Regions from separate parts of the Sphingomonas sp. IC4-52 genome, predicted to be linked through region 2. Evidence: predicted binding sites of a transcription regulator. Region 2 holds the regulator's gene; each other region holds the start of a gene.
What was found. The regulator LexA, encoded in region 2, represses DNA repair genes until DNA is damaged. The targets are predictions, from matches to a motif close to GTTCCNCNCTTGTTCT.
Positions count from the first base shown of each region.

Region 1: LK535_RS16130 (ImuA family protein) is a predicted target of LexA. The motif match lies at 5,995-6,010, and genes of this name have one in related genera.
Region 3: uvrA (excinuclease ABC subunit UvrA) is a predicted target of LexA. The motif match lies at 2,348-2,363, and genes of this name have one in related genera.

Region 1 covers NZ_JAJFEU010000008.1:86,267-94,103, forward strand. The annotation lists gene LK535_RS16120 (error-prone DNA polymerase) at 1-3,086, opposite strand, end outside; gene LK535_RS16125 (DNA polymerase Y family protein) at 3,102-5,306, opposite strand; gene LK535_RS16130 (ImuA family protein) at 5,215-5,970, opposite strand; gene LK535_RS16135 (3-methyl-2-oxobutanoate dehydrogenase (2-methylpropanoyl-transferring) subunit alpha) at 6,313-7,596, shown strand; gene LK535_RS16140 (alpha-ketoacid dehydrogenase subunit beta) at 7,778-7,837, shown strand, end outside.
Region 2 covers NZ_JAJFEU010000001.1:1,217,558-1,225,394, forward strand. The annotation lists gene trpD (anthranilate phosphoribosyltransferase) at 1-550, shown strand, start outside; gene trpC (indole-3-glycerol phosphate synthase TrpC) at 547-1,350, shown strand; gene moaC (cyclic pyranopterin monophosphate synthase MoaC) at 1,347-1,814, shown strand; gene LK535_RS06000 (molybdopterin molybdotransferase MoeA) at 1,899-3,083, shown strand; gene lexA (transcriptional repressor LexA) at 3,140-3,802, shown strand; gene LK535_RS06010 (ComEC/Rec2 family competence protein) at 3,948-6,089, opposite strand; gene gltX (glutamate--tRNA ligase) at 6,120-7,571, shown strand; gene LK535_RS06020 (citrate synthase) at 7,564-7,837, shown strand, end outside.
Region 3 covers NZ_JAJFEU010000003.1:117,929-125,765, forward strand. The annotation lists gene LK535_RS09545 (TonB-dependent receptor domain-containing protein) at 1-2,155, shown strand, start outside; gene uvrA (excinuclease ABC subunit UvrA) at 2,371-5,286, shown strand; gene LK535_RS09555 (SIR2 family protein) at 5,540-6,889, opposite strand; gene LK535_RS09560 (hypothetical protein) at 7,295-7,507, shown strand; gene LK535_RS09565 (hypothetical protein) at 7,526-7,837, shown strand, end outside.

The DNA.
Region 1 (7,837 bases), on a different contig from region 2:
CGCAGCATCCAGGTGAGATCGGTGATGAGGTCGGCGACGACGTGGATCACGATCCCTTCCTTCTGCACGCGACCGCGGATGCTGACCATGGCAGAGGACATGACGGTGCGGCGCTGCGCCTCGAACCGGTCCGGCCACAATATGCCGTTGGCGACGCCGGTCTCGTCCTCGATGGTGATGAACAAGACGCCCTTGGCGCTGCCCGGCCGCTGGCGGACGAGGATGATGCCGGCGACGTCGATCAGCGAGCCTTCCTTGATCGTCTTCAGTTCCTCGCAGCGGACGCAGCGCCGTTCACGCAAGCGATCGCGCAGGAAGGTGAGCGGGTGCTGGCGCAGCGTGAGTTGCGTGGCGCGATAATCCTCCACCACCTCGCGCCCCGCGGTGAGCGCCCGCAGGTGGACAGGATCCTCCTTCGTCTCGATCGCGGCGAGTAGCGGGAGCGGCGTATCGCCAAGGCCGCGGATTGCCCACAGCGCCTGGCGCCGGTCGAGCCCCATGCCGGCAAAGGCATCGGCCTTGGCCAGCTTCTCCAGCGCGGCGAGCGGTACGCCAGAGCGGCGCCATACATCCTCCACGGAGGTGAAGGGGCGGACGGCGCGAGCGGTGAGGATCTTGCCGGCATCGGCGGCGGAAAGCCCGTGGACGATGCGCAGGCCGAGGCGGAGCGGCTTTCGCGCCCTCCGATCCTCCAGCAGCGTCGTGTCCCATTCGCTGGCCATGATGCATACCGGCCGGATCTCGACACCATGCGCGCGGGCGTCGCGGACGATCTGCGCCGGGGCGTAGAAACCCATCGGCTGGGCGTTGAGCAATGCCGCGCAGAACACGTCGGGATGATGGCATTTCATCCATGACGAGGCATAGGCGATCTTGGCGAAACTGGCCGCGTGGCTTTCGGGAAAGCCGTAGCTGCCGAACCCCTCAATCTGCTTCACCAGCCGTTCGGCGAAAGCCTGCGAGATGCCGTTGGCGCGCATCCCCGCGATCAGCTTCTCGCGGAACTCGCCCACCCCGCCGGTCATCTTGAACGTCGCCATCGCGCGGCGCAGCAAGTCGGCCTCGCCTGGGGTGAAGCCGGCGCCGATGATCGCGACCTGCATCGCCTGTTCCTGGAACAAGGGCACGCCAAGTGTCTTCTGCAGCACCGCTTTCAAGGCCTCATTGGGGTATTCGACCAGTTCCTTGCCTTCACGGCGCTTCAGATACGGATGCACCATGTCGCCCTGGATGGGGCCGGGACGAACGATCGCGACCTGGATGGCGATGTCGTAGAAATTTTTCGGCTTCATTCGCGGCAGCATGCTCATCTGCGCGCGGCTCTCGATCTGGAACACGCCGAGCGTATCGGCCTGGCGGATCATCTCGAACGTCGGTTCATCGTCGTCCTGCAAGGGATCGCTGGCCATCGTCATCGCGATGCCCTTGTGCTGGCCGAGCAGATCAAACGCGCGGCGCATGCACCCGAGCATGCCGAGGCCAAGGATATCGACCTTCATGAAGCCGAGATGCTCGATATCCTCCTTTTCCCATTCGATGACGTGGCGATCGACCATCGCGGCGGGCTCGATCGGTACGAGATCGTGCAGCGGATCGCGCGTCAGGACGAAGCCGCCGGGGTGCTGTGACAAATGGCGCGGCGTGCCGATCAGCTCCTTGGCAAGTTGCAGCGCGAGCGCGAGGCGCGGTTCGCCGGCGTCGAGATTGAGCGCCTGTACGTGGCTGTCGGGCACGCCTTCGTTCGACCAGCCCCATACCTGGCCAGCGAGCGCTGAGGTCATGTCCTCGGGCAGGCCGAGTACCTTGCCGACTTCGCGGATCGCGCCGCGGGTGCGGAAGCGGCTGACCACCGCGGTCAGCGCGGCATGATCACGGCCATAGGTTTCGTAGATCCACTGGATCACTTCCTCGCGCCGCTCATGCTCGAAATCGATGTCGATATCGGGCGGCTCGCGGCGTTCCTCCGAGACGAAGCGCTCGAAAAGGAGCTGGTGCTTGATCGGATCGATCGAGGTGATGCCGAGGACGAAGCAGATCACCGAATTGGCCGCCGAGCCGCGCCCCTGGCACAGGATATCGATCGAGCGCGCGTAGCTGACGATCGAGTTTACGGTTAGGAAATAGGGCGCGTAGCCCGTCTTCGCGACGAGCGAGAGTTCGTGATCGAGCTGCCTGGTATAGGGCTCCGGCGGTTGGCCGTCGAAGCGGTTGGCGAGGGCGTTGCGCGACAGGCGTTCCAGCGCCTCCTGCGCAGTGCGGCCGGACATGATGATCTCGTCGGGATATTGATAGTCGAGATCGCGCAGCGAGAAGGTGCAGCGTTCGACGATCGCCTCGACCGCGGCGAGCGCTTGGGGGTAAGCGGCGAAGCGGCGCGCCATTTCCTCCGGAGGCTGGAGATGGCGATCGGCGTGGCGCTCGCGGCGAAAGCCCAGTTCGTCGATCGTGCATTTTTCGCGGATCGCGGTGATGACGTCCTGCAGCATCCGACGATCGGGCTCGTGATAGAGCACGTCCCCGGTGGCGAGCGGCGCCAGGCCGTACGCGGTGGCGGCGGAGGCCGTTTCGGCGAAGCGCCGCCGCTCCCCAGGGCGGCGCCAGGGGGTGAGGCAGATGTGGCCGCGCTTGCCGAAGATGTCGGCTGTGGCGGCGAGCGCATCGGGCGCTGCACCGCTGCGGCCCGGCACCAGCGCGGCGACGAGGCCGTCGGCGTAAGCGGCGACATCCTCCCAATGGAGGAAGCAGTGGCCCTTTTCGCCGCGTTGTGCGTCCGCGCGGGACTTGCCGAGCGTGAGCAGGCGGGTGAGCCGGCTCCAGGCGGCGCGGTCCTCCGGCCAGACGAGCAGGGATTCGCCGGTGACAAGATCGAGCCGGCAGCCGGGGATGGAGCGGATCTCCAGCCCCTGATCCTTGCGCACCTCTTCGGTGGCGTAGAGCGCGCGAACCACGCCGGCGACCGAGTTGCGATCGGTGATGCCGAGCGCCGGCATCCCCATCAGCGCGGCGGTGGCGAACAGTTCCTCACAGGAGGACGCACCGCGCAGGAACGAGAAGTGCGTGGTGACCTGAAGCTCGCTGTACGTCATGCGGCACCATGCGGATCACGCAAAGGTGCCATGGATGTACCAGCTGAGATCGCCGGTCTCCGCGCGGACGCCATCGCCGCGGCGGAACAGCCAGAAACGGTGGCCCTGATCGTCCTCGACGCGGAAATAATCGCGCACCCCGGCCCGCTCGCCCGCGTGGCGCCACCATTCGCCGGTGATCCGTTCGGGCCCGTCGGAATGGGTGATGCGGTGCGGACGGCCGCGCCAGGTGAAGCGGCGAGGCGCATGATCGGGCATTTCGGCAATGACGTGATCGATCGGCTCGGGACGGCGCAGCAGCCGGGCGGGGCGCGGCCAGCGCGGGTGCCAGGCATGATCGGGCGTGCGGCCATCGAGCTGGCGCACGTCGTCGCGCTTCAGGCGGGTGGCAGCGGTGGTGGGAGGATCGAGTGGTGGCAGCGGGGCGACCGAACGTTCGGGCACGTCGCTTTCAATCGGTTGATGCCGCCACAGGCGCGCGGGGCCGATACGGTTGACGAGCGTATCGACCAGCGGGGCGAGATCGGGCGCCTGCTGCTCCGCGAGCGCCGCGCCCAGCGTCTCGGGGCCGAGCGGATCGGCGCGAACGAGGTGAAGCGTCAGCGCGTCGAGGCCGTAGCCGACGTCGATCTCCTCGATGCGGCGGACGATGAGGCGCAGCAGGTGCGAGGGTTCGCGGCTGGCCCGGGCAAGGCCGATGCGGATCACCTGATCGGTCGAATCGACACGCGCGGCGACGAAGGCGAGCGCGCGGGCGCCGACGCCGGCCTTGGCCAGTGCCCCCGCCAGATCATCGACGAGGCCGGCGAGCCAGTGGCCGATCGCATCGGCGGTGGCGATCGGTTCGGCGAAACGGCGGGTGACGGCGATCGGCTGCACCGGGATGATCGGGTCGATCGGCTCGGACAGGGCGCCGGTCGCTTGATCGAGCCGCTGCGCGATTGACTTGCCGAAGCGGCGGACGAGCGGCGCGCGGGGCATCGCCATGAGCTCGCCGATCGTGTCGACGCCAAGCCGGGCGAGCAACTCGCGGGCGCTATCCTCCAGGCGCAGCGCGGTGACCGGCAGCGGCTCGAGCGCGGCGACGTGCGCGCCGGGCGGGATGATCGCGGCGGGCGCAGCCTGACGCGCAAAGGCCCAGGCAGCGCCGGCGGTGTCGGCGATCGCCAGCTGCGCGGTGATGCCGAGCCGGGCGAGCAGGCGCAGCAGGCGGCGGGCCATGGCTTCCTCGCCGCCGTGGAGGTGGGCGGTGCCGCTGATCTCGAGGAACAGGCCGTCGCTGCCCGACAGCGCGACGACCGGGCACCAGCGGCGGGCGAGCGCGGTGGCGAGGCGCTGCAGATCGGCGAGGTCGCCGGCGGCATCCGCGTCGCGCACGTCGATGTCGGGCACGGCGGCGCGTGCCTGGGTCAGCGCCATGCCGGGCGTGAGGCCGAGCGCGCGGGCTTCGGGCGAGGCGGCGGCGATTTCGATGCGGCTGCCCACCTTGTGCACGGTGATGAGGGGGGCGCAAACTTCTCGAACATTGCGCGTGTGGGGTTGGCGCGGGGCATGTTGGAGATTGCTGGCGCGGGCGACGGTGTTGGCGAGGGTGCGGCCGGTGTCGAAAAAGGGCGCGACGCCGGGAACCCGTGCGCCGGCGTCGTTGGAGCCGCAGCGGGCGTATTTGTCGGGGTGGGGCCCTTCGCCGGGATAACGGACGCTGGGCATGGCGTTCCACCGCGCGAGCGCGGCGGCGGCGCGATCGTCGGCGTTGGGATCGAGGCCGTCGAAGCCGCGCCAGCGGGTGTTGGGCACATCCTCGGGATCGGGACGCACGGGTAGCATCGTCGGGACGGGACGCGCGCCTTCGTCGGGCGGCATGGCGCGGAAGGGATGATCGGCGGCCTCGCTGCGACGGCCCATTTCGCGCATCGGCGGACGCTGGTGGGCGGGCATGGCTTCCACCTGGCGCGCGACATCGGCGCGCGTCGATTGCGACCAGGGCTTTTCGGCCGGGGCAGCCGCATCGCTGCGCGCCCAGCGGGCGCCGGGGCGCCAGCCGGTGTTCTTCGGCGCGTCGCATTGCAGCACCTGTTCCTCGGCCACCGCCGCCGTGAGCGGCGCGAGATCGAGCGTAGTGCCCGGTTCAGGCCGCGGCGTTGGTGCGCGGCGACGCTCGGCCCGACGCACGCGATCGATCGCCCAGTGCGGCAGGTAGAGCGAGACGACCCGTGTCATCGCAGGCCTCCAGCAAAGTGTCGAAAGGTTCGCCGCCGCGTTGCCGCACCAGCGAGACGGCCCAGCGCGGGCGGCCCATGCTGCCGCAGCGCAGAGGAACGGAGGGAGCGGAAGCGATCCGCCAGCGGGTGAGCGCGGCGGAGGGCGGGGCCAGCGGATCGGCATCCTCGCGCGGATGACGGCGCAGGAGGAGAGCGATCGTGCGGCCCCCCTCCGCCGCGAGTTGCAGCCGGCGGGTGGCGGGCATGGCGGCACGCTTCACCTCGCCGATCACTGCGCCAAGGCCGCGGTGGCGCAGCCCTTCCTCCATCAGCGCGAGCAATTCGGCATCGTCGCGCGCCTCGGCATAAAGGACGCGTTCGGGGGAGAGGCCGGCCTGGTAAAGGCCGGGGGCGAACAGGTCGCGTCGGCGCACCACCCACAGGATCGGCCCCCAGGCGCGCGCGGCGATCCCGGCCATGAACAAGGTGGCGGCGGCATCGTCGCCCAGGTTGGCAGTGCCGGCGGCGACTTCATGCAACGCGTCGAGTCGCAGCCCGCCATCGGCCAGTCGCGAATCGATTGACGCGATGCCGAACGGCAGTGTTTCGCGTCTCCGGTATCCATCGCCCTCGATGGCCCGAAGCGTCTCGCGCAGCTCGGCAATGACGGCAGGGGACGACACGTTTTCGACTCACTTGCTACGAATGTTCCTATTTTGTTCCAACGCTCGAGAGAGTCAATCGTTCATCGTACTTGCCGCGTTCAGCGGCTGTGATGCTTCGTTAACAGACCCCGCCGGGCGGCAGGAATGATCGCCCTCTGCCTGGCGCGGGTTTATGCAGAAGCACGCCCTTATCTAGCAAGTGTCTGTATCTTCACGGTTCCACTGCGTCGGCCCTGGTGGAACGCGCGCCCAAATCGTTGCAGCTGAAACGACCTCTTTCCCGATCTGTTGAAATTTTATAACAAGGCCCCAGCAACGCGTTCGTGCGTTTTGCCCCACGCGTTTGACACCGGAGAGATCATGGCGGACGCCGCCCGCAGCAATTTGCCCCCGCTCGCGCTGCATGTGCCCGAGCCCAAGTTCCGACCAGGCGACACGGTGGATTTCGCGGACGTCGATGTTCCCGCGGCAGGATCCGTGCGCCGACCCGATACGGCCGAGGACCCGCGCGCCTTCACCGACCTCGTCTACACGATGGTGCGGGTGCTGGACGAGAACAACCAGGCCGTCGGCCCATGGGACCCCAAGCTGTCACCCGACACGCTACGGCGCATGCTGCGCCACATGGCGACGGTGCGCGCGTTCGACGAACGCATGTTCCGCGCGCAGCGCCAGGGCAAGACGAGCTTCTACATGAAGTCGCTGGGCGAGGAGGCGGTGGCAGTGCCGCAGGCCTATGCGCTGGACGCCGACGACATGTGCTTCCCGTCGTATCGCCAGCAGGGCCTGCTGATCGCGCGCGGCTGCCCGCTGGTCGACATGATGAACCAGATCTATTCGAACACCGGCGACAAGCTGCAGGGCAAGCAGCTGCCGATCATGTATTCGGAGAAGCGCTTCAGCTTCTTCTCGATCTCGGGCAATCTGACGACGCAATATCCGCAGGCGGTAGGCTGGGCGATGGCGTCCGCATCGAAGGGCGACACGCGCATTGCCGCCACCTGGTGCGGCGAGGGATCGACCGCGGAGGGCGACTTCCACTCCGCGCTGACCTTTGCCACCGTCTATCGCGCGCCGGTGATCTTCAACGTCGTGAACAACCAATGGGCGATTTCGAGCTTTTCCGGCTTTGCCGGGGCGGAGGCGACGACCTTTGCCGCGCGCGCCGTGGGCTATGGCATCGCTGGCTTGCGCGTCGACGGCAATGACGCGCTGGCCGTCTATGCCGCCACGCAATGGGCGGCGGAGCGGGCGCGGACCAACCAGGGCCCGACGCTGATCGAGCATTTCACCTATCGCGCCGAGGGCCATTCGACCTCCGACGATCCCTCGCAATATCGCAGCGCGGGCGAGCCGACCGCATGGCCGCTGGGCGACCCGATCCGGCGGCTGAAGGATCACCTGATCGCCATCGGCGAATGGGACGAGGAACGCCACGCCGCGATGGACAAGGAGGTCGCCGACGAGGTGAAGGCCGCGCAGAAGGAGGCCGAGAAGAACGGCATCCTGGGCCACGGCCTGCACCAGCCGCTCGACACGCTGTTCGACGGCGTGTTCGAGGAGATGCCGTGGCATTTGCGCGAACAGCAGGCGCAGATGATCGCCGAGGAAGAGGAAAGCGGGCGGCCATGGGCGCGCAAGTGAGCCTCTCCTTTGTCGACGCCCCGGATCTGATCCGGGACCCCGCTTCTTTTCTCCCGCTCCAAGAAAGCGGGACCCCGGCTCAGGGCCGGGGTGACGGTGACATGCTATGACCGACACGCAGATCGAACCCACACAGGCTGAAGCAGCCGGAGCCGAAGATGGCGCCGACGCCACCCAGCGCATGAACATGATCCAGGCGATCAATTCCGCCATGGACGTGATGATGGCGCGCGATCCGGGC
Region 2 (7,837 bases):
CCTGTTCGCGGCCAATCATCACCCGGCCATGAAGCGGATCACGCCCATCCGGCGGCAGATCGGCAAGCGGACGATCTTCAACCTGATGGGACCGCTAGCCAATCCCGCGCATGTCACTCGCCAGCTGATCGGGATCGCTCGTCCGGATTACGCGCCGGTCTATGCCGACGCGCTGGAACAGCTCGGCACACAAGCGGCGCTGGTGGTGTCCGGCGAAGAGGGGCTTGACGAAGTCTCGGGCGCGGGTCCGACCATCGCGGTTGCGATCGGCGCCGTCGATGTTGGCGCGCGCATCGTTCCGGAGGATGCCGGTGTCCGACGCCATCCGATTGATGCGATCAGGGGCGGCGATCCCGCGCACAATGCGGCGGCGCTTCGGCAATTGCTGACGGGAACGCACGGTGCGTATCGCGACGCGGTGCTCCTCAACGCCGCCGTGGCACTGACCCTGGTTGGCGAACCGCTGGAAAGCGGCGCACGCCGCGCGGCAGAGGCCATCGACAGCGGCGCTGCGAACGACCTGCTCAACCGCTGGATCGCCTGGGCATGACGATCCTCGATCGGATCCTCGCCACGAAGCGCGAGGAAGTTGCGGCACGTCGGCGGGAGCGCTCGGTAGGGGACCTCGATGCACTGGCGCGGTCGCAGACCGCACCCAGGGGCTTCAAGGCGGCACTGGATCGGATCCGCAGTTCCTCGAAGGGCGACGCCGCACCGCGCTATGCGTTGATCGCCGAGATCAAGAAGGCCAGCCCGTCCAAGGGCCTGATCCGTGAAGACTTCGATCCGCCTGCCCATGCGCGCGCCTATAGCGAAGGCGGCGCTGCCTGCCTGTCGGTGCTGACCGACCACGAGTATTTCCAGGGGCATGAGGATTATCTGATCGCCGCGCGGGCGGCATGTGACCTGCCGGTCATTCGCAAGGACTTCCTGGTCGATCCCTGGCAAGTGGCGGAGGCCCGCGCCATCGGTGCCGATGCGATCCTCATCATCATGGCAGCGCTGGACGACGGTGCCGCCGCCGAGATCGAAGCCGCGGCGATCGAGCGCGGCATGGATGTGCTGGTCGAAGTGCATGACGCTGAGGAACTGGAGCGGGCACTGGCACTCCGCTCCCGCCTCATCGGGGTCAACAATCGCGATCTGCGAGATTTTTCCGTCAGCTTCGACCGCACCTTCGAGCTGGTTGGCCAGGCGCCCGCCGGATGCACCTTTGTCGCCGAAAGCGGGCTCAACACGCGCGCGGACCTCGATGCGATGGCCGAACATGACGTGCGCTGCTTCCTGATTGGCGAATCGCTGATGCGCCAACCGGATGTCGCCGCCGCCACGCGTGCCCTAGTCGGGTGAGCCAGCTCACGCATCTCGATGAAGCGGGCGCCGCGCGGATGGTGGACGTCGGCGGCAAAAGCGAGACTGCGCGAGAGGCGGTGGCCGAGGGGCGCATCACCATGTCCGCCGAGGCCGCAAAGGCGATCGCAGATGGCGCGGTGGCGAAGGGCGACGTGCTGGCTGTCGCCCGCGTCGCGGGGATCATGGCGGCCAAACGGACCAGCGATCTGATCCCCTTGTGCCATCCCCTGCCCCTGTCCAAGGTGACGATCGACCTGGCAGTAGGCGCCGACGGCGTGTCCGCAACGGCTACTGTGGCGACCAGCGGAAAAACCGGGGTCGAAATGGAAGCGCTCACCGCCGTCTCTGCGGCGCTGCTGACAATCTACGACATGGCCAAGGCGATCGACAAACGCATGACGATCAGCGGTGTGCGCCTGCTCGCCAAGCGCGGCGGCAAGTCCGGCGACTTCACCGCCTGAAGCCGGATGACCGGCGGTGGAGGGCTCGCGCGAAGGTCATTGATCGGGCTGTCCCTGCCAGGCGTAATCTGCCACTCCGCACCTATGAGCAACTTGCTTCCCGTTGCCGAGGCACAGGCTCGCCTCCTGGCCGCCAACCCGCCGGTCTCTGCCGAAACCCTGCCCATCACGCAGGCCATCGGGCGCTGGGCCGCCGCTCCCATCGCCGCGCAGCGGACTCAGCCGGCGCACGACCTTTCGGCAATGGATGGCTATGCCCTTCGGTTCGACGACCTGCCCGGACCGTGGCAGGTGATCGGCGAAAGCGCGGCGGGCAAGCCCTTCGCTGGCGAGGTCAACCCGGGCGAGGCAGTTCGCATCTTCACCGGCGCAGTGATGCCGACCGGGGCCGATACCGTATTGGTGCAGGAAGAAGCGCAGCGCGACGGGGAACGCCTGATCCTGAGCGGTGAAGGACCGTCCAAGCGAACCGGCAATGTGCGTCGCCGCGGCCTCGACTTTTCCGAAGGCGATACGCTGGTATCCGCCGGCGAACGGCTGACGCCGGCACGACTGGCGGTTGCAGCGACTGGCGGGGCCTATGAAATCACCGTCAGGCGCCGTGTTCGCGTGGCGATTGCGGCGACGGGGGACGAACTGGTTGATCCAGGCGCAGCACTCGTTGCGAACGCGCTGCCCGAATCCAATCGGCTTCTGCTGCGTGCCTTGCTCGCCGATCTGCCAATCGAAGTCATCGACCTGGGCATTCTGCCGGACCGGCTTGACGTGCTGACCGATGCGTTCGCGAAGGTGGAGGCGGACCTCCTCGTCACCACCGGGGGCGCTTCGGTCGGCGATCACGATCTTGTGCAGCCTGCCCTTCGCGCGGCTGGCGCAAATATCGACTTCTGGCGCGTCGCGCTTCGCCCGGGCAAGCCGCTGATGGCGGGCCGCCGCGGCGACATGGCCGTGCTCGGGCTGCCCGGCAATCCGGTATCGGCGTTCGTGACGACCATCCTGTTCGTTAAACCATTGATCGCGCATCTTGCAGGTGCGGCCGACCCGTTCCCAATCAGCACCCACGCGGTTCTTGGCGAGACGATACCTGCCAACGGGCCACGCACCGATTACATGCGGGCGGAGCTGCGCGACGGCCGGGCATTCGTGGCGAGCATTCAGGACAGCTCGATGTTGCTCACCCTTGCTCGCGCGGGCTGCCTCATCGTACGCCCCCCGCACGATCCGGCACGAGAACGCGGCGACTCGGCAGAAATCCTGATGATCGCTTGACGCCCGGTAAAGCGTTCCTTAAAGGTTCTTCGTCTGTTCGCGACGGAGGCGATGCGGTGCTTACCAGGAAGCAGCACGAGCTGATCTGTTTCATCAACGACCGGTTGGCTGAGACCGGCGTGTCCCCTTCGTTCGAGGAAATGAAGGAAGCGCTGGATCTCAAGTCGAAGTCCGGCGTGCATCGTCTGATCTCGGCGCTGGAGGAGCGTGGCTTCCTTAGACGCCTGCCGAACCGTGCGCGTGCGCTTGAAGTGCTCAAGATGCCAGAACGGGCGGAGGTGAAGCAATCGCCGACGCCCGCCTCCACGCGCCGCATCGTGCCGGAACCTGCCAATGATGTGGTGGAAGTGCCGCTGCATGGCCGGATTGCCGCGGGTGTGCCGATCGAGGCCATCGAAGGGGCAAGCACGCTGCCAGTGCCGGCCGCCCTGCTGGGCTCAGGGGAGCATTTCGCCCTAGAGGTTGCGGGCGATTCCATGGTCGAGGCCGGCATTCTGGACGGCGACTTTGCGCTTATCCGCAAGCAGGACGTGGCGCGCGACGGCGAGATCGTCGTTGCCTTGATCGAGGATAGCGAGGCGACCTTGAAGTATTTCCGTCGTGAAGGCGCGATGATCCGTCTCGATCCCGCCAACCGTGCTTATGATCCGCAGCGTTATGCCCCGGCTCAGGTGCGGGTACAGGGCAAGCTTGCCGGGATCCTGCGCCGCTACGCCTGACCCGTTCGGCCTTTCCGGCGATTTTCCGTTAAAGAGCAGCTGCGTGGCTGGCGGCAGCAGGTAGACGCAACCGGATACTTAGCGCTGAACTGATCCGGCGGCGTGATGCTAATCACCTAGAAATGTCGCGTCGAGATGGCAGCTTTCAGGGCTGTCCAGAACGTGCGCTTGACGTGGCCGACACCCACGGGTGGGCGTCGCCGGGACGGTGAACCGTACGCACATTCCCCGTCGCAAGCGTGATTGCGATACCGCCTGTGCTCTCCAGCGCTGGGCGATCGAGCCGCAGCCAGCGCGGGTTGCATCCGCGGGGAAGGCGGCGATCGCTGACAACGATATCCGCTGCACGACAAGCGGCGATCATGTCGGCAATCGGCACCAGATAAGCGCTTCGGGTCGCCAGGACGCGCCATGACCGATCGCCATTGGACAAGGTGGCACGGCACAGATCCCGGCTGCAGCTTGCGTGCGCTTGTTCGGACAGCGGCACCAGCTCTTCCTCCGCGCCTCCCGCTTCGGCGAGCATATCGCGCGCATAGTCACCGGCCCGTTCCCGCAACAGCGCGGTCTGTCCGTCCGTCATGTGTAACGCCACGTGCCTGCCATCGCGGGTGACGAGCACATCCGGTGGCGGAGTGAGCAGGGTCCACACCGTTCCGACCGCAATCGGAAGGAGACCGAACGGCCGCCAGCTGGTGCGCCACAGGGCGAGCCAGAGGCCGCCAGCAACGATGAGACCGAAAGCGACGCCCGGCATGACTGGTATTGCCGTTGTGGCCCCGGGCGCGGCCGCCGTGACATGGGCGATCCAGAGCAGGACGGCGAGCGCCTGCCCCGTCAGCCACCAGATCGGCGCACCGAGCGAAACCGCGTCGACCAGCAGGGCAAGCGCCTCCAGCGGCATGATGACGAACGTCGTCAGCGGGATCGCCACGATGTTAGCCAGCGCGCCGTAAACCCCGGCCTTGTGGAAATGGAATATGGCGATCGGCATCAGCGCCACCTCGACCGCCACACCGGTGAGAAGAAGCGAGCCGCCGCCGCGCAGGAGCCGCCTGGGCCACCCCTCGTCCCGCGGCCCGAACCATTCGCGGACTCGGTGATGCTCCGCCAAGGCAATGATGGCGGTGACCGCGGCAAAGGAGAGCTGAAAGCTGGCCCCTGCCAGCGCCTCCGGCCACATCAGCAGGACGACCAGCGCACCGGTTGCAACCAGACGCAGGGTGAGCGCTTCCCGCCCCAGCGCCATGGCCGCGAGCACCAACAGGGCAGCGATGCAGCTGCGGATTGTGGGCACCTCGCCGCCGGTCAGCCAAGTATAGCCGAGGGCAGCAGCCGCTCCGAGCGCGGCGGCCAGGAGCGGCACCCGGCCAGTGAGCGCCAGCCGCAGGTTGAGGGCCAACAACCGCGTGGCGAGCAGCATGGTCAAACCGACCGCAGCGGTGATGTGGAGCCCACTGACGGACAGAAGGTGCGCCAAACCGGACGCCCGCATCGCCTCCTGATCGGCCTCGTCGATACCGCCGGTGTCGCCCGTCGCCAGCGCAGCCGCGATGCCGCCGGCACTGCCGCTCAGCCGCGCCTGGATGTGCCGGGACAATCGGGTTCGCACGGGTTCATTCGAGCTACCCCCTGACAGGATCCTTACAGGTCCGAGCGCGCGCCCAGTGGCGCCAATGCCGTCAAACCAGGCGACACGCGCGAAATCATAGGCTCCCGGCACGACAGGTGGCGGAGGAGGCATCAAGCGCGCGCGCAACGCCACCGTTGCGTGCGGTACCAGCCCTGCCGGCACGTCACGGTCCAGAACATTCACGCGGATTCGGATCGGCCGGTTGGCGGGCGCAGGATCGGTCCATTGAAGGTCTGTTAGACGAAGCCGCACCAAGCTGCGGGCGGGCAACTGATCGACCTTCTCCACGCGGGCGGTGAGGTGAGCGACGATGGGGCGCTGCAACACCGGCGCAGCGGCGCGATCAGCCTTGGTCCAGATCAGCCCTACGCCGAGCGAAAAGGCAGCCGCGCTGATGGCAACCACGCGGCCGGTTCGCCCGCCACGCCCCAGGGCAATAGCAAACAGCATGACAGCAAGCCCCGCCAGCAGCACGCCTCGCCAACCGATGCTGTCCGGAAGAACGAACCACGCTGAAATCCCCGCCCCCAGCATGACCGGCAGCCACAGGGGTAACTGATCCCGTTCCGCATCCAGCCGGCTTTCCAGCCATGCCCGTGCGGTTTGAAGCGCCGAGAGGTGCGTGCTAGGGGGCTGCGCGGCAGTTGTCGCCATGATCGTTTTCCAGCCTGGGAGCTAGCGCGCTTGAGCGCAACCACAGATACCGGCACGCCTGCTGTCGTAACCCGCTTTGCCCCGTCGCCGACGGGCTTCCTTCATCTGGGCGGCGCCCGTACCGCCCTGTTCAACCTGCTGTACGCCCGCCACTACGGCGGCCGCTTTCTCCTGCGCATCGAAGATACCGATCGCGCCCGCTCCACCCAGCCGGCGATCGAGGCGATCCTGTCCGGGATGCGCTGGCTCGGCCTCGATTGGGACGGCGAGGAAGTCTATCAATCCAGCCGCGCGGCACGCCACGTGGAAGTGGCCGAGGCCATGATTGCCGCTGGTGCCGCCTATCGCTGCTACATGACGTCCGAGGAAATCGAGACGATGCGAGCAGAGGCTCAAGCGAAAAAGCAGCCGCTGCGCATTCGCTCACCCTGGCGCGACCGAACCAATGACGATGCGAACGCTCCGTTCGTCGTTCGCCTGAAGGCGCCGACGGAGGGCGCAACTACGATCGAAGATCGGGTTCAGGGCGCCGTCACCGTGCAGAACGCCGAACTGGACGATCTGGTGCTGCTGCGCTCGGACGGCACGCCGACCTATATGCTGGCGGTTGTGGTCGACGACCACGACATGGGCGTGACCCATATCATCCGCGGCGACGATCACCTCAACAACGCGTTTCGCCAGTTGCCCATCATCAAGGCGATGGGATGGCCCGAGCCCGTTTATGCCCACATCCCCCTCATCCATGGCAGCGACGGTGCCAAGCTGTCGAAGCGGCATGGCGCGGTTGGCATTGAGGCGTATCGCGATGAGCTCGGCATCCTGCCCGAAGCGCTCGACAATTATCTTCTCCGGCTGGGCTGGGGTCACGGCGACAATGAGATCATCAGCCGCGAACAGGCGATCGGGTGGTTCGACCTGAGCAGCGTCGGCAAGTCGCCGTCGCGATTTGATCTGAAAAAGCTCGAGAACCTGAACGGTCACTATATCCGAAGCGCCGATGACGCCCGGCTGGGCGAACTCGTGTCGGACCGGCTTGGTCTCGCACAAGGTGATGCTCGGCGGCCGCTTATGGTTGCGGCCATGCCTGCGCTGAAGCCACGTGCCGCCAATTTGAACGAACTGGCCGATGGCGCACGCTTCCTTCTGGTTACTCGCCCGCTCGACATCGCTGCCGATGCGGAGCCGCTTCTTGCCGGGGACGCGCGGGTCACGCTTGCAAAGGTTCATGCCGCGCTTGACGCTGTAGCCAAGTGGGATACGGAGGCGCTCGAAGAAGCGGTGCGGCAGGTTGCCGAAGCGCAGGGCTTGAAGCTCGGCCAGGTGGCCCAGCCGCTCCGTGCCGCACTCACCGGCCGCCGGACCTCGCCCGGAATCTTCGACGTGCTCGCACTGTTAGGCCGGGACGAAAGTCTCGCCCGCATCGCCGATCATGCCGCGGATCAAACGGCCGCCCAGGGGAAGGACGAAAAGAATGACTGACGCCAAGCTGTCCCTCGCGGATAAGAACTTCGGCTATCCCGTGCTGTCCGGCACGGTCGGGCCCGACGTGGTCGACATCCGCAAGCTGTACGGCCAGACGGGCGCCTTCACCTATGACCCCGGCTTCACCTCCACGGCATCGTGCCAGTCGAAGCTGACGTACATCGACGGTGACGAGGGCGTTCTCCTGCACCGCGGCTATCCGATCGGTGAGCTGGCCGAAAAGTCGAGCTTCATGGAGGTCGCGTACCTCCTGCTGAACGGCG
Region 3 (7,837 bases), on a different contig from region 2:
GCTCGGCCACTTCGAAGTGTCGGAGGGCTTCGTCCCCTTCTTCGAGGCCAAGTACGTTCGCACCGAAGCAAGCGGCTCGCAGAGCGGTCCGTTCTTCTCGCAGGGCCAGACGCTCTCCGATGGCGTGGCGATCGCTGGGTTCACCGACCGCTCCTACTCGAACGCTGGTTCGGGTTCCGTCAACCGTGAAGGCATCCGCCTCGACAACCCGTATCTCAACGCGGCAGCCCGCGCGACGATTGCTGGGCAGCTTCGCAACTCGATCATTTCGGGCGTGAACCCGAACACGGGCGCCGCATTCAGCGGCGCGTCTGCCGCCGCCAACCAGGCAGCAGCGCTGGCCCAGGTCGACGCCGGCACCTATCGTTTCAGCCTGCGTCGCAACTGGCTGGACCTCGGTATCCGCGACGAGCAGATCAAGCGCGATACCTTCCGCTTCGTCGGTGGTGTCCGCGGCGACTTCAACGACGACTGGAACTACGAAGTTTCGGTGAACTACGGTGAGCACCGCGAAAACAATCTGATCGTCGGCAACGTGAACACCCAGCGCTACCTGCTGGCGCTGGACACGACGCGCAACGCCGCTGGTCAGATCGTCTGCCGCGCGCAGGTCGACGGCGCCTATGCCGGCAGCGACCTGGGTGGCAATCCGGCACAGCTCGCGGCCGATATCGCTGCCTGCGTACCGCTCAACCCGTTCGGCGAGGGCTCGGTCAGCGAGGCTGCGCGCAACTACATCCTGTCGCCGACCGAAGCTTCGGGCAAGGCAACGCAGCTCGTCGTCAACGGCTTCGTCGCGGGTGATTCCAGCCAGCTGTTCGAACTGCCCGGTGGCCCGGTCGGTTTCTCGGTCGGTGGCGAATATCGCCGCGAAACGCTGAGCTATGACCTCGATCCGCTGACCCAAGCGGGCTACAACTTCTACAACGCAATCCCCAGCTTCCGCGCACCGGCGTTCGAAGTGAAGGAAGCGTTCGGCGAATTGTCGATCCCTCTGCTGAAGGACGTGTTCCTGATCAAGGAACTGACGATCTCGGGTGCGGCCCGCGTTGCGGACTACTCCGGTTCGGTCGGCACCGTCGTGGCGTGGAACGGCAACGCGACCTGGCGTCCGGTCGACGACCTGCTGCTGCGTGGCGGTTACTCGCGTTCGGTGCGTTCGCCGTATCTGGGTGAGCTGTACTCGCCGCTCGGTCAGAATTACGCCCCCAACCCGACGAACGACCCTTGCTCGGCCCGCAACATCAACACGGGTTCGGCGACGCGCGCGGCGAATTGTGCGGCCGCTGGCCGTCCGGCGGACTATGACTTCGTCTACACCTCGTCGCTGGAAATCCAGAGCGGTGGCAACCGTCAGCTTGAGGCGGAAACGTCCAACTCGCTGACGCTGGGCGGTGTGTTCACGCCGCGCTTCGTGCGGGGCCTGTCGCTGTCGGTCGACTATTATGACATCACGGTCAACAACGTGATCACGTCGCCGTCGGTCCAGCAGGCCTTGAACGCGTGCTACGACGCACCGAACCTCAACAACCAGTTCTGCGATCAGTTCACCCGCGCGGGTGCCAACGGTGGCCCGAACGGTGAAGAGGCGTTCCGGATCATCGAGGGATCGTTCCAGGATCTTCCGCAGAACTATGCCCGCTTCAAGACGCGCGGCATCGACACGCAGCTGGCCTATAACCGTGACTTCGGCTTCATGCGGGCGAACTTCAAGGCGGTCTGGACTCACCTGATCCAGCTCGACCAGTTCACCGATCCGTCGCGTCCGGACTTCAAGAACGTGCTGACCGGTGAGCTCAGCTACCCGAAGGATCAGGTGATCGCGTTCACCGATCTTCGCTTCGGTCAGTTCACGCTGGGCCACACGATCCGCTGGATCGACGGCATGTATCTGAACACGTTCGAAGACTATAACGGCGTGAACGGTCAGCCGCCGCAGAACCCGGACTATGCGACGATCCGCAAGTATCCGTCGGTCGTGTACAACGACATCCGGTTCGGCATCGACGTGGAAGACGATTTCACGCTCGACTTCGGCGTCAACAACGTAGGCGATGTGAAGCCGCCGTACGGTCTGACCGGCATCACCACCGGCTCGGGCATCTACGACAACCGCGGCCGCTTCTTCTATGCGGGCTTCCGCGCACGCTTCTGATCCAGCGATCAGATTGCAACTTCTGGGGGGTCGGCCACGCCGGCCCCCTTTTTTCATGTCAGTCCGCCGCTCATCGCTCAGCCTGAAGGTCGTTCAGAGCCAGGCGCGCGACGCCAGCACAACGCTCAATTCCGTCCCCCGGCTGGCATGCCCCGCCCCCGCTTCCTACATCTCCGCTCTAGCCCCCCGACCGGAACGGAAGTAGAACTAAACGCATGCTGACTCACATCTCCGTCCGCGGCGCGCGCGAGCACAATCTGAAGGACGTAAGCGTCGATATCCCGCGGGATACGCTGACGGTGATCACCGGCCTCTCCGGCTCGGGAAAGTCGAGCCTCGCGTTCGACACCATCTATGCCGAGGGGCAGCGCCGCTACGTCGAGTCGCTGTCCGCCTACGCCCGCCAGTTCCTCGAACTGATGCAGAAGCCGGACGTCGATCATATCGAGGGGCTCTCGCCCGCCATCTCGATCGAGCAGAAGACCACCAGCCGCAACCCGCGCTCGACCGTCGCGACGGTGACGGAGATCTACGATTACATGCGCCTCCTCTGGGCGCGCGTCGGCATCCCCTATTCGCCGGTCACCGGGGAGCCGATTGCGGCGCAGACCGTCAGCCAGATGGTCGACCGCGTCATGGCGCTGCCTGAAGGCACGCGGCTATACCTGCTCGCCCCCGTCGTGCGGGGCCGCAAGGGTGAGTATCGCAAGGAGCTGGCCGAGTGGCAGAAGGCCGGCTTCACCCGCGTGCGGATCGACGGCGAGATCCACGAGATCGAGGACGCGCCCGCGCTCGACAAGAAGTACAAGCATGACATCGAGGTCGTGGTCGATCGCCTCGCGGTGAACGCGGACATCGCCACCCGCCTCGCCGACAGTTTCGAGACCGCGCTGAAGCTCGCCGATGGCCTCGCCTATGTCGACCTCGCCGACGGCGTCGTGCCGGGGCGCGAGGACGAGGCCGCGTCCGGCGGCGCGATGAAGAACGCCGGTGTGCCCGCCAACCGCATCGTCTTTTCCGAAAAGTTCGCCTGCCCGGTCAGCGGCTTCACCATCGCCGAGATCGAGCCGCGCCTGTTCTCCTTCAACGCCCCCCAGGGCGCCTGCCCGGCGTGCGACGGCCTCGGCGAAAAGCTGATCTTCGACGAGGATCTCGTCGTCCCCAACCACGCGCTCACGATCAAGAAGGGCGCCGTCGTCCCCTGGGCGAAATCCAACCCGCCCTCGCCTTATTACATGCAGGTGCTCGGCTCCCTCGCCCGCGCCTATGATTTCAGCCTCGACACCCCCTGGGCCGAGCTTCCGAAGGAGGTGCAGAACATCATCCTCCACGGCACCCGCGGCAAGGCGGTCACCCTCACCTTCATCGACGGCAAGAAGAGCTACGACGTCAGCAAGCCGTTCGAGGGGGTCATCGGCAACCTCAATCGCCGCATGGCGCAGACGGAAAGCGCCTGGATGAAGGAGGAGCTCGGCAAGTACCAGAGCTCCCAGCCCTGCGAGGTCTGCCACGGCGCCCGCCTCAAGCCCGAGGCGCTGGCGGTGAAGGTGGCGATGCAGGACATCAGCCACGCCACCCACCTCTCGGTGGTCGACGCGCTCGCCTTCTTCACCGATCTGCCCAACCACCTCAACGACCAGCAGCGCGCCATCGCGGAGCGGATCCTGAAGGAGATCGTCGAGCGGCTCGGCTTCCTCAACAACGTCGGCCTCGATTATCTCAACCTCGATCGCACCTCGGGCACCCTCTCCGGCGGCGAGAGCCAGCGCATCCGCCTCGCCTCGCAGATCGGCAGCGGCCTCTCTGGCGTCCTCTACGTCCTCGACGAGCCCTCGATCGGGCTCCATCAGCGCGACAACGACATGCTGCTCGCCACGCTCCGCCGCCTGCGCGATCTCGGCAACACCGTGCTCGTCGTCGAGCATGACGAGGATGCGATCCGCACTGCCGATTACGTGATCGACATGGGCCCGGGCGCCGGCGTCCACGGCGGCCAGGTGGTGGCGCAGGGCACCGTCAAGCAGCTCCTGAAATCGAAGACCAGCGTCACCGCGGATTACCTCAACGGCACGCGCGAGGTCCCCGTGCCGGCCAAGCGCCGCAAGGGCTCGGGCAAGAAGCTAACGGTGCATAACGCCACCGCCAACAACCTGACCGGCGTCACCGCCTCGATCCCGCTCGGCACCTTCACCTGCATCACCGGCGTCTCCGGCTCGGGCAAGTCGAGCTTCACCATCGACACGCTCTACGCCGCCGCCGCGCGCCAGCTGAACGGCGCGCGCATCCTCGCCGGCAAGCACGACAAGGTCACCGGGCTGCAGCATCTCGACAAGGTGATCGACATCGATCAGTCGCCGATCGGCCGCACCCCGCGCTCGAACCCGGCGACGTACACCGGCGCCTTCACCCAGATCCGCGACTGGTTCGCCGGCCTGCCCGAGGCGCAGGCGCGCGGCTACAAGCCCGGCCGCTTCTCGTTCAACGTCAAGGGCGGCCGGTGCGAGGCGTGCCAGGGCGATGGCGTGCTCAAGATCGAGATGCACTTCCTTCCCGACGTCTACGTCACGTGCGACGTGTGCCACGGCGCGCGCTACAATCGCGAGACGCTGGAGGTGAAGTTCAAGGGCCACTCGATTGCCGACGTGCTCGACATGACGGTCGAGGACGCGGCGGAATTCTTCAAGGCCGTGCCCCCGATCCGCGACAAGATGGCGATGCTGGTCGAGGTCGGGCTGGGCTACGTCAAGGTCGGCCAGCAGGCGACGACGCTGTCGGGCGGCGAGGCGCAGCGCGTGAAGCTCGCCAAGGAACTCTCCCGCCGCGCCACCGGCAACACGCTCTACATCCTCGACGAGCCGACCACGGGCCTCCATTTCGAGGACGTGCGCAAGCTCCTCGAAGTGCTCCACGCCCTCGTCGAACAGGGCAACACCGTGGTGGTGATCGAGCACAACCTCGATGTCATCAAGACCGCCGACTGGGTGCTGGACTTGGGCCCCGAAGGCGGCGTCAAGGGCGGCGAGATCGTCGCCGAAGGCACGCCGGAGGTTGTGGCGGCGGAACCGCGGAGCTTTACGGGGAAGTATTTGGCGCCGTTGTTGGGGAAGCGTGAGGCTGTGGCGGCGGAGTGAGCCGCAAATCCTCCCCGAGCTTGCTCGGGGAGGGGGACCAGCGAAGCTGGTGGAGGGGCTGGGTGTGCGTGACGCCTGCCCCGCCCGCTCGTCATCCCGGCCTTGAGCCGGGATCCATCGTGCCGCGGTTGCAGGTGTTGCCGCGGGCGCGACGGAGTGAACGGTGAAGGCGCAACAGCGAAACTATACAACGGCTTTACGCGCCCCATTGCTGAGGCAGCCGCCGGCTTCGGCGGAGTGATCCCTTCTACGACTACAGGTCGACCTGGTAGTCTAAACCGTCGCTTGCCTTCTTGATCAGATCGATAGCCTCTTGTGACCACTTCCGGGTTGCCGAGTTCTCCTTTTTTCCAGTCTTTATTTTGCAATGATATCGATTGTCGGTGTCTCTAAATTTGACGCCTTTATCTTCCTCAATCCTCTTAAGGATTTTGTCGACCTGTTGCCAGTTTTTCAAGCCGAGTTCTTCGGCCACCATCCCAAGTGTGTATGGATGAAGTTTGTTTTCAGTGTCAGTTATCGTGAGCCCGAGCATTCTTGGGACCTCGTCGTCGCTGCTCGTAAGACGCTCCAGTGTAGTGAAGTCTACTTCAACCTCACCGTTGGGGATGTCCTTCCGAGTAAGCTTCATAACACGAGCGGCGAGGGCTCGAACGAGAGCAGGATTGACGTATTTGAGGTCATGTTGGGCGGCAAGAGCTTCAAATATGTCAGCAAGAGAAGAAACGTTTAGAACTTTCAGGCGATACTGCGTACTCCCGCCCGCGACGACAAACTCACTCGCACCCTTTGCCTTGTCTGGATCGGAATGCCAAACAATTTGAATAACGTTTCCGATCAACCCTGTCTCGTCTGCTGTTATACGCCCAATATCACGAAGAACAGTTTGTACGTTTGGGTCACCTAGCCCATATCCGAAGATGAACACGGGATGCTCAACAAAATAGGTTAGCAACTTAGCCGCGAAGTATCGACTATCCTCAGACCAGCTTTCATAGTCTGGCCCAGATATCACTAGACTGGACGGGTCTGAAACAGAACCATGAATATGAAAAATCTCTCCGAAAGAGTCTAGATTGTACCTAAGTACTCCTGTTCCAACAATAGGCTCATATCCGGTGAATATGCGCTCCAGAGTGTCGTCATAGTTTGTTGTTATTATTGCATGCGGCCTAATTGCAACAAGCGCCTTAAGCTCTCGCACAATTTCTTTATCATCCTCGTCTATTTTCTTTGGCGTGATACTTCTGAGATGGTCGGCAATCACGGTCTTTAAGAAGATGTACCTGTCTTTCGACTGATACAGTTCCTCCTCAAAGTTTCCTCTTCCTTTCGCCCAGGCCCATTCGAAAAGTGCATTGCCGATATCGGTCCCAATCGCAACTTTGTCGTCGTTATGCTTTTGCACCAAATAGCTATAATCTGGCCCCTCCTCGCCCATACACGACAAGGCGTGACGCAGGGCACCCTCCCAGTCAGGGGCTCCTATGTAGCGCCTGGCTAAGCCAGCCCCAATGAAGAGTACAGGCTGGCAATCAAAGTTTTCGAGCGTTTGCTCCACTGCAGAGACAGCGATTGTCGTTCCGTCAATTTCGGCGCTCACCTTGACCCCTCACTCTTCGACAGTAACTTGAGAGGAACAAATGAGGATCGTGATGTCAATGCATCACTTTGTGTGACCATTCTCTCCTGCTATAACTTTCGTCCGCGCATGCGCCCTTGAGCTGCGACACTTGCGTCCTCGATCGCCTCGCCCCCGATCGCATCCGACACTCAAAGCCTAGCGCGTATCAATTACTGGCTCTGCGTGAATGGGAACATCACATAGCACGAGAACAGCCCCGCCGCGGCAAAGCCGCGTCGTCAGTCGGCGCTATAGCGCCGCTGGCCGGGCGCGCGCGAGTGCGCTCGGGCGTAGCTTTGCTACGCTCTCGCCGCGCGCGCTGTCCTACAACCCCCCTTTCGGTATAACTCCCCCGTCCAGCAATCATTTGCGAGGACGAAACCGATGCCGCATCCGCTCCCCCTCCCCATCTTCACCGATGGTCCCATCACCGATGCGCACGCCGAGGCCGTCCGCCACTGGCAGTCGCTGATCGACCGCGGCCTCATCGGCAAGCGCACCGAAACCCCGCCCGATGTCGCCGCCAATCTCGCCGCGACCGATCGCCTCTTCCGCGAGATCGCCCGCGACCGCCGGCGGCTCCAGCGCGGCTGGTAGCCCGCGCCGCTCCGCCCCATGCCCGACACCCCCGCCGCCGCGCCGCCGGGGAACCAGGAAGCAATCCGCGAGGCCCGCATGATCCCCCGCCAGTCCCTCTTCGATGCCGCGCCGCCCGCCGCCCCGGCGCCAAGCCCTCCCTCGGCCACCTTCGTGCCCCTGCCCGATGAGGAAATCGCCGAAAACGGCGTCCCCGCCAGCGTCTCGCGCCGGCAGGACGGCTGGTCCGCCGCCAACCAGCGCCGCTTCCTCGAAGCCATTGCGGAGGGGCATGGCGTCGAGGCCGCCTGCCGCTGCGTCGGCCTGTCCACCGCCTCCGCCTACGCCTTT